Regions from separate parts of the Microbacterium sp. NPDC089321 genome, predicted to be linked through region 1. Evidence: predicted binding sites of a transcription regulator. Region 1 holds the regulator's gene; each other region holds the start of a gene.
The links. The regulator HrcA, encoded in region 1, represses chaperone genes, less so after heat shock. The targets are predictions, from matches to a motif close to TTNGCACTCGNNNNNNNCGAGTGCNAA.

Region 1 (3,273 bases):
GCCGTGTGAAGGGCATGCGGGCGGATGCCGAGCTGCGCGTGATCTCGGTGACCGAGGAGCGTCGTCGCATCGGGTTCGTCCTCGGCACGGTGGGCGGCTCGGTGGTGAGCGGCGAGGAGTCGTTCGACATCGAGTGGCGCGAGGACACCGACGAGGTGTGGTTCACGGTTCGCGCGTTCGATGCCCCTGTCGCGCTGCTGTACCGCCTTCCCGGCATGGTGCGTCGCCGGCGCCGCGAGCTGTTCGCGCTGTACCTGCGCGCCATCTCGCCGCTGTATGCGACGCCGATCTGATGGCGGGTGCTCTTCCGCTGGGCGATCCTGCGCCCTCCGACGGCCGTCTTCCCGAAGACCTCGCGGTGGATGCTGCGACTCCCTTCTCCGCTTATCTGCACGTGCCGTTCTGCCGTGTGCGCTGCGGATACTGCGACTTCAACACGTATACGGCGACCGAGCTGCGCGGCGCGAAGCAGGACGAGTACGCCGACACGCTGATCCGCGAGATCGCACTCGCCCGCGACGTGCTCGACGAAGCCGGGGGCATCCGTCCGCTCGACACCGTGTTCTTCGGCGGAGGCACACCCACTCTGCTGCCCGCCGGTGATCTGGCGCGGATGCTCACCGCGGCGACGGCGGCCTTCGGCATCCGGGACGGCGCCGAGGTGACGGTCGAGGCCAACCCCGACACCGTCACGCCCGAGGTGGTGCGGACGCTGGTGGATGGCGGTGTGACCCGCCTCTCGATCGGCATGCAGTCGGTCGTGCCGCACGTGCTCGCCGCCCTCGACCGCACGCATCGTCCCGAGAACGTGCGCATGGCCGTCGATGCCGCTCGGGACGGCGGGCTCGACGTCAGCGTCGACCTCATCTACGGTGCACCGGGGGAGTCGCTGGCCGACTGGGAGCAGTCGCTCGACGCCGCGCTCGCCCTCGGACCCGATCACATCTCGGCCTATGCGCTGATCATCGAGGACGGCACCAAGCTCGCCAGGCAGATCCGTCGCGGCGAGGTCCCCGCACCCGATGACGATCTGCAGGCCGACATGTACGAAGCAGCCGATCAGCGGCTGGGCGCGGCCGGGTTCGACTGGTACGAGGTGAGCAACTGGGCGCGCGCCGACGGCCGCGACCACCGTTCGCGACACAACCTCGCATACTGGCGCGGATCGGACTGGTGGGGATTCGGACCGGGTGCGCACAGCCACGTCGCGGGTCTGCGGTGGTGGAACGTGAAGCATCCGGCCGCCTATGCTCAGCGGCTCGCACGGGGGGAGTCGCCCGCAGCCGGGCGAGAGCGGCCGGATCTCGAGGCCCGCACTCTCGAGCGGGTCCTGCTGCAGAGCCGGCTGGCGGAGGGACTGCCCATCGACGACATCGTCGAGAGTCGCCGTGACCGCGTCGCCGAGCTCATCTCCGACGGCCTCGCCGATGCGACCGCCGCGCTGCGAGAGCGCCGGGTGCGGCTGACGCTGCGCGGACGGCTGCTGGCCGATGCCGTCGTGCGCACGCTCACCGAGTGATCGCCGCGCCGCTCCGGCCACAGCTCCTCAGGGTAGGATTGGCACTCGGAACGTTCGAGTGCCAGCGGGAGGGATGATGGTCACACAGCGAGGACTGGAGGTCCTCCGCGCGATCGTGCAGGACTACGTCGCCACGCACGAGCCGGTCGGCAGCAAGTCGATCGTCGAGCGGCACGCGTTCGGCGTTTCGGCGGCGACCATCCGCAACGACATGGCCCAGCTCGAAGACGAAGAGCTCATCACGGCGCCGCACACCTCGTCCGGCCGGGTGCCGACCGACAAGGGCTACCGCGTCTTCGTCAACCACCTCGCTCAGCTGCGTCCGCTCTCGGCACCGCAGCGCACCGCCATCGAATCGTTCCTCGCTGCGCCCAGCGACCTCGACGACCTGATGGCGCGCACCGTGCGCGTGCTCACGCAGCTGACGGGCCAGGTCGCGCTCGCGCAGTACCCGTCGTTCGCGCGGGCGAGCATCACCCATGTCGAGCTCGTCGCCCTCGCGCCGAATCGCGTGCTCGTCGTGCTGGTCACCGACGCGGGCGGTGTGTCGCAGCGCATCTCGCCTCTGCCGATCGACATCGACGACGCCGATCTGGCTGTGCTGCGGGCGCAGCTGGCGGCGCTCGTCACCGGTCGCGCCGTGGGCGAGGCCGCCGAGCGCATCGCCTCGGCGATGGAGCCGAAGACGGGTGCGCGTCTGCAGCCCGCTCTCGGCGCTCTCGCCGCCGTGATCGCGGAGGAGCTGGCCGAGTTCCGGCAGGAGCGGCTGGTGATGGCAGGGGCGGCGACCCTCGCACGCCGTGAGCAGGACTTCCGCGGCAGCATCCATCCTCTGCTCGAGGCGATCGAGGAGCAGGTCACCCTTCTTCGGCTGATGAGCGAGATGGTGACCGACGAGCACGGGCTGGCCACGAGCATCGGCACCGAGAACGCGCCGTTCGGGCTCGGCGAGGCGTCGATCGTCGCGAGCAACTACGCCGCACCCGGCGGCACGGCGCGCGTCGGCGTGATGGGGCCGACCCGCATGGACTATCCGAGCAACCTCGCCGCAGCCCGGGCCGTGGCCCGCTACCTGTCACGGATGCTCGAAGAAGACGAGGCCGCCCGCTGATGCGGACGGCCGAACACACGAACGCACACGAAGAAAGGTGACCGTGGCGGATCACTACGAGGTCCTCGGGGTGTCGAGAGACGCTTCCCAGGACGAGATCAAGAAGGCGTACCGCAAGCTCGCTCGGCAGCTGCACCCGGACGTCAACCCGGGCGAAGACGCGTCAGAGCGGTTCAAGCTCGTTACGCACGCCTACGACGTGCTGAGCGACGAGGACTCGCGCCGCCGGTACGACATGGGCGGGGACCAGAACGGCGGCTTCGGAGGGTTCGGCGGCTTCGGCGACATCTTCGAGACGTTCTTCGGCGCGGCCGGGGGCGGACGCTCGGCGCGCCCTCGCTCGCGTCGTGAGCGGGGGCAGGATGCGCTGGTGCGCATCGACCTCGAGCTCGGCGACGTCGTGTTCGGCGTTCACCGCGACATCGAGGTCGACACTGCGGTGCTCTGCGAGACCTGCCAGGGCAGCTGCTGCCAGCCGGGAACATCGCCGGTCACCTGCGACGTCTGCGGCGGCAGCGGTCACGTGCAGCGCCAGGTGCGGAGCCTCCTCGGCAACGTGGTCACGACCCAGCCGTGCGGCAGCTGCGAGGGCTTCGGCACTGTCATCCCCAACCCGTGCGGTTCGTGCGCGGGTCAGGGCCGG
Region 2 (3,273 bases), on a different contig from region 1:
AATGGCCGGATGACGGATGCTGTCGCCGATCGCTACGACCGCTTCGCCCGCGACGAGGCGCCAGGGCGCAGCGACGTGTACGCCGAGTGGGCGGCGGGGGTGGCCGCGGACGTCGAGGTGCAGAGCATGCTCGAGCGGCTGACTCCGCAGCACCGCCAGCCGCCTCTGGTGTTCGCCGTCTCGCGCCTGCTCGGCGCACCGGTCGCCGGATATCCGCAGTGGCGGGCGTTCCTGCTCGCGCACGCGGGCGAAGTGGTCGAAGAGTGCGCGCGGCGTGGCGTGCAGATCAACGAGCCGCTTCGCCTCGCGGCTCTTCTGCCCGCACTCAGCATGATCGACGGCCCGATCGCGCTGCTCGAGCTCGGTGCGGCGGCGGGGCTGTGCCTGTACCCCGATCGGTTCTCGTTCCGGGTGGACGACGCCGATGGCGTCGCGCGTCTGCGTCTCGACCCGCACGACGGGCCGTCGCAGGTCCTGCTCACCAGCGCGGTCCAGGGCGAGCTGCCACCCCTTCGGCTGCCCGAGGTCGTCTGGCGCGCGGGCGTCGATCTCGATCCGATCGATGTGCGTGCGCCCGGCGACCGCACCTGGCTGCAGTCGCTGATCTGGCCCGGCGAGCACGCGCGCGCCGAGCGGATCTCCGGGGCGATGGCGATCGCTGCCGCCGACCCGCCGCTGCTGCGTGCTGGGGATGCGATCGAGCAGCTGGATGCGATGGCCGCCGCCGCCCCGGCCGATGCCACGCTCGTCGTCACGACCCCCGGGATGCTCGTGTACCTGCCCCGTGCGCGGCGGCTGGAGCTCATCGATCGCATCCGCGCGTTCGATGCGCGCTGGATCACCATCGACCCGCCGGCGCTGCACGACGCGTGGCGGCCGGCCGTCGACGCCGCCGCCTTCCGCGGCTTCGCCGTCGCACTCGACGGACAGGTGGTGGCGGATGCCGATCCGTTGGGGCGGTGGTGGGAGTGGCGCGCGGGTGTCTCGCCCGACCCCGCGTAGCCTGAGCACATGCTCGGTGACCTCTCTGATCGCGATAAGGCGATCCTGACGCTGGAGGCGGCCTGGCCGCGGCACGGCGGCATGAAGGAGGAGACCATTCGCGCGCAGCTGGGCATGAGCCCTGCCCGGTACTACCAGCTGCTCGGACGGCTGATCGAGACCGAGGCCGCCCTGGAGTTCGACCCTCTGCTGGTGCGCCGGCTGCGGCGCCTCCGTGATGCGCGCGCGGTGCAGCGCACGGCGCGCATGCGCGGATTCGTCGGCTGACCGCACCGGTCGCAGTCACTCGGCCGCCGCGCGCTCCGTGCGGACTCACGGGAGGCGCCCGCTAGCATCGAGGGGTGCAGAAGTCCCCCCGCGATCGATTCGATGACGTCCCGCGCGCCACTGGGCGGGTCGGCGCGCACCGCGCCGAGCAGCCGGGCATGAACGGCCTCGTCGTGCTGCTGTGGTCGGCCGCGGTCGCCCTGGTGCTGATCGTGTGCGGCATCTTCGTGACTCTCGTGATGATGGACCGCATCTCGCTGTTCGGAGGCGACGAGCCGACACCCGCGCAGACTCAGCCCGGCGTCGTCGCAGAGCTCGACACGTCGTACCGCGTGCTGATCCTCAATGCGACGCCCGAAGAGGGACTCGTCGCCGAGGTGCGCGAGACGCTGCTCGCCGAGGGCTGGTCGACGGACGACGTGTTCGGCAGCGACGGGTCCTCGCAGGAGTTCTCGAAGACCACGGTCTTCTATGTCGCGGACGATGATGAGGGAGCCGCGCTCGGGCTCGCCGAGCTTCTCGGCGGCGCCGACGTGCAGAAGAGCGACTTCTACGCTGCGCTGAACGACTCCGATGAGCCTCAGCTGACGGTCGTGGTCGGCCTCGACCGTGTCGAGAGGACGCAGAGCACCGAGACTCCTGCGCCCTGACCCCGGGCGCGCCCCTTCCGCGGTCCCGGCGGCTTGCACTCTCATGGGTCGAGTGCCAGACTGGGTTTAGCACTCGAACAGTCTGAGTGCTAACACCCCATCGCCTACGTCCGGGAGGGACGAAAGACTCATGGCAAAGATCATCGCTTTCGATGAGGAGGCCCGTCGCGGCCTCGAGCGCGGCCTGAACATCCTGGCCGACGCCGTCAAGGTGACCCTCGGCCCGCGCGGTCGCAACGTCGTGCTCGAGAAGAAGTGGGGAGCCCCCACGATCACGAACGACGGTGTGTCGATCGCCAAGGAGATCGAGCTCGATGACCCGTACGAGAAGATCGGTGCGGAGCTCGTCAAGGAGGTCGCCAAGAAGACCGACGACGTCGCCGGTGACGGAACCACCACCGCGACCGTCCTCGCTCAGGCACTGGTCCGCGAGGGTCTGCGCAACGTCGCAGCCGGCGCCGACCCCATCTCGCTCAAGCGCGGCATCGAGAAGGCCGTCGCGGCCATCACCGAGGACCTGCTGAACAGCGCCAAGGAGATCGAGTCCAAGGAGCAGATCGCCGCCACCGCGTCGATCTCGGCCGCCGACCCCGCCATCGGCGAGCTGATCGCCGAGGCGATCGACAAGGTCGGCAAGGAGGGCGTCGTCACCGTCGAGGAGTCGCAGACCTTCGGCACCGAGCTCGAGCTCACCGAGGGCATGCGCTTCGACAAGGGCTACCTGAACCCCTACTTCGTCACGGACCCCGAGCGCCAGGAGGCCGTCTTCGAGGACCCGTACATCCTCATCGCCAACCAGAAGATCGGCAACATCAAGGACCTGCTGCCCGTCGTCGACAAGGTGATCCAGGACGGCAAGGAGCTCGTCATCATCGCCGAGGACGTCGAGGGCGAGGCCCTCGCGACGCTCGTGCTCAACAAGATCCGCGGCATCTTCAAGTCGGTCGCCGTCAAGGCTCCTGGCTTCGGCGACCGCCGCAAGGCTCAGCTGCAGGACATCGCGATCCTGACCGGCGGCCAGGTCATCACCGAAGAGGTGGGCCTCAAGCTCGAGAACACCACGCTCGACCTGCTCGGCCGTGCGCGCAAGGTCATCGTCACCAAGGACGAGACCACGATCGTCGAGGGCGCGGGCGAGCAGTCCGCCATCGAGGGTCGCGTCACCCAGATCCGTCGTGAGATCGAGAACACCGACAGCGACTACGACCGCGAGAAGCTGCAGGAGCGCCTCGCGAAGCTGGCCGGCGGCGTCGCCGTCATCAAGGCCGGCGCCGCGACCGAGGTCGAGCTCAAGGAGCGCAAGCACCGCATCGAAGACGCCGTCCGCAACGCGAAGGCAGCCGTCGAAGAGGGC
Region 3 (3,273 bases), on a different contig from region 1:
ATGATGCCGAGCGTCTTGCGGTTGTCCTCGGCGATCAGGTTGCCGAGGACCTCGCCCTGCAGCAGGTCGCTGGGAGCGGTCCGGAAGTACAGGCCCTTGTCGTCCCAGTCGGTGAAGTCGGGGCCGGTGTTCGAGGCCGAGATCTGCAGCACACCGGCGTTGACGTTTCCGTCGAGGATGAGTCGCGAGACACCGGATGCCGCGGCACCGATCATCGCGGTGACGCCCGCGCCCTGCAGCTTGGTGATCGAGGTCTCGTACGCCTTGGTGTCGGTGTCGCCCTCGTCTTCTGCGGTGAGCTCGATCTGGATGCCGGCGTCTGCCTCGTTGATCTCCTTGACGGCGAGGCCGACACCCGACTCCATGGGCGGGCCGAGGAAGGCGAGTGCGCCGGTCTGCGGCAGCAGCGAGCCCAGCTTGAGCGTGAGGTCGGCGGCGGGCTTCTTGCCGCCATCGCCGTCACCGGAGGGCTTCTCGGCGGGCGTGCTGCTGCAGCCCGCGATGATGAGTGCGGAGGCGCTGACCATCGCAGCCGCCGCGAAGATCCTCGCGGGACGCGAGCCCTTCATTGCGTTCATGTTGCTCCCTTGCGTAACTGAACGTGGATTTCCACTTCGGGTGCTCTCACCCTATTGGGTGATATGCCGCGCGTGGTATCGCTTCCATCTCGGTCGCCTAACGATCCGATCAGGGCGCAGAAGCGCCGGTCAGACCAGGTCGACGGGTGCGGTGATCGGCGAATCCGAGTGCGCTCGCCTGCTGTGCAGCATGAGGTCGGCGACGAACACGACGATCGCGATCCAGACGAGGATGAAGCCGATCCAGCGCTCGAAGGGCATGGGCTCTCCGAGAAGCGCCCAGCCCACGATGAACTGCATGACCGGGGTGATGAACTGCAGCAGCCCGACCAGGCTGAGGTCGATCCGCCTGGTGCCGGCGGCGAACAGCAGCAGCGGCACGGCGGTGGCGATGCCGGCCCCGGCGACGAGCACGGTGTGCAGCGGCGAGACCTGGCCGAAGGTGATGCCGTCGGTCTGCCCGACGATGATGAGCGTCACGACCGCGATCGGGATGAGCCAGAACGATTCGAGGGTGAGGCCGCTGGTGGCGTCGACCGCCGCCCCGATCTGCTTCTTGACCAGACCGTAGATGCCGAACGACGCCGTGAGGGTGAGCGCGATCCAGGGGAACTTCCCGTACGCCACGATGATCACGATCACGGCCAGCATGGCGATGCCGATCGCCACCCACTGCATCCGCCGAACGCGCTCGCGCAGCACGAAGACGCCGAGCAGAACGGTGAAGATCGGGTTGATGAAGTACCCGAGGCTCGTCTCGATCACGTGGCCGGTCAGGGTGCCGATGAGGAAGGTCTGCCAGTTGACGTAGATGAGCACGCCGGCGAGGGCGGTCCAGCCGAGCAGCCGGGGCTGACGCACGATCGCGATGAGGGCGGGCCAGCCGCGCATGACCGTGACCAGCAGCAGGCAGAACACGAACGAGAGCAGCACGCGCCAGGCCACGACCTCCCACGCCCCGGTCGGGACCAGCGCGAGGAAGTACAGCGGCAGCACGCCCCAGATCAGGTAGGCGCCGATCGTGTAGGCGATCCCGCCGTTTCTCGTGCTCACCGATTCAGCCTAGTGGCGACGCCGTCGCTCGAGACGCGTCGCGGGGGTACGGCAGAGGGCCCGGATGCCGTGGCATCCGGGCCCTCTGGGAGCTGTTGTCGACCTGCGTCAGCGGACGACGACGGCGAGCACGTCGCGAGCCGAGAGCACCAGGTACTCGTCAGCGCCGAACTTCACCTCGGTGCCGCCGTACTTGCTGTAGAGCACGCGGTCGCCCACGGCGACGTCGAGCGGAACGCGGTTGCCGTTGTCGTCGATGCGGCCGGGGCCCACTGCCACGACCTGGCCCTCCTGGGGCTTCTCCTTCGCGGTGTCGGGGATGACCAGACCGCTTGCGGTGGTCTGCTCTGCCTCGACCTGCTGGATGACGATGCGGTCCTCGAGCGGCTTGATGGAAACCGACACGGTGTACCTCTTCTTTCGTGCTTGAGATCAGAAGACTGTTAGCACTCTCGTGGTGAGGGTGCTAACTCCAGTGTATGCCGAGCGTTGGCACTCATGCAATGCGAGTGCCAGCCCGATCGCGGACCGTAGGCTCTTCCTGTGGAGATGTCTGAGCTGACCGCACTGCTCACGCGCGATGGTCTCGCGCTGCTCGACGAGGTGGGCGCCGTCGAGTCGTCCGCCGATGTCGCGCGCTCGGTGTCGCGGCTGCGCGCAGCCGGCCACTCCCCCGACCTCGTCTCGGCCGTCGTCGGACAGGCGCGTCTGCGGGTGAAGGCGCGAGCGAAGTTCGGCGAGTTCGCCGACCGGATGCTGTTCACCCGTGCCGGTCTCGAGCAGGCCACGCGCCTGAACGTCGCCACCCTGCACGCCGTGCGGCTGCGCCGCACGGGCATCACCCGCGTCTCGGACCTCGGCTGCGGCATCGGCGGCGACAGCCTCGCCTTCGCCGGCGCCGGACTGACGGTCGACGCGGTGGATGCCGATCAGGTGACCTCGGCGATCGCCGCCTACAACCTGGCCCCCTTCCCCGACGCGACCGTGCACCACGGAACCGCCGAGGCCTCCGTGCCGACCGACGGCGCCGTCTGGCTCGACCCCGCCCGCCGCACCGCGGGGCACAGCGAGACGACCCGCACCTCGCCTGCCGACTGGTCACCGTCGCTCGACTGGTGCTTCGAGGTCGCGCGCCGGCATCCGACCGGCATCAAGCTCGGGCCGGGGCTCGACCGCGACCTCATCCCCGAAGACGTCGAGGCGCAGTGGGTGAGCGCCGACGGCAGCGTGGTCGAGCTGGTGCTGTGGAGCGGCGAGCTGGCCCGCCCCGGCATCCGGCGCTCGGCGCTCGTGACGCAGGGCGGCGAGACGCACGAGATCACGGCCGCGGCGGACGCCGACGACGAGCCGGTGCGCGAGCTCGGCGCGTTCCTGCACGAACCAGACGGCGCCGTCATCCGCGCGCGCCTCATCGGCGAGGTCGCCCGCTCGCTCGAGGCCGGGATGGTCGACGAGCAGATCGCGTACCTCACGGGCGATGCGGCTCTGACATCGCCGTTCGTGCAGTCGTTCCGCGTGCGCGAGACCATGCCCGCGCACGTCAAGTCGATCAATCAGGCGCTGCGCAGGGCCGACATCGGCCGTCTCGAGATCAAGAAGCGCGGCATGGACATCGATCCGGCGGCGTTCCGCAAGAAGCTCG

Region 2: a site for HrcA is predicted at 1,986-2,012, ahead of groL (chaperonin GroEL). Genes of this name have one in related genera too.
Region 3: a site for HrcA is predicted at 2,121-2,147, ahead of groES (co-chaperone GroES). Genes of this name have one in related genera too.

Annotation. Positions count from the first base shown of each region.
Region 1 is NZ_JBFBGX010000002.1:940,348-943,620, reverse strand. It holds gene AB0N59_RS12580 (DUF1990 family protein) at 1-293, shown strand, start outside; gene hemW (radical SAM family heme chaperone HemW) at 293-1,519, shown strand; gene hrcA (heat-inducible transcriptional repressor HrcA) at 1,596-2,630, shown strand; gene dnaJ (molecular chaperone DnaJ) at 2,674-3,273, shown strand, end outside.
Region 2 is NZ_JBFBGX010000001.1:1,654,353-1,657,625, forward strand. It holds gene AB0N59_RS07860 (DUF2332 domain-containing protein) at 10-1,002, shown strand; gene AB0N59_RS07865 (DUF3263 domain-containing protein) at 1,012-1,269, shown strand; gene AB0N59_RS07870 (LytR C-terminal domain-containing protein) at 1,344-1,919, shown strand; gene groL (chaperonin GroEL) at 2,050-3,273, shown strand, end outside.
Region 3 is NZ_JBFBGX010000001.1:69,988-73,260, forward strand. It holds gene AB0N59_RS00305 (ABC transporter substrate-binding protein) at 1-578, opposite strand, end outside; gene rarD (EamA family transporter RarD) at 708-1,631, opposite strand; gene groES (co-chaperone GroES) at 1,740-2,036, opposite strand; gene AB0N59_RS00320 (SAM-dependent methyltransferase) at 2,175-3,273, shown strand, end outside.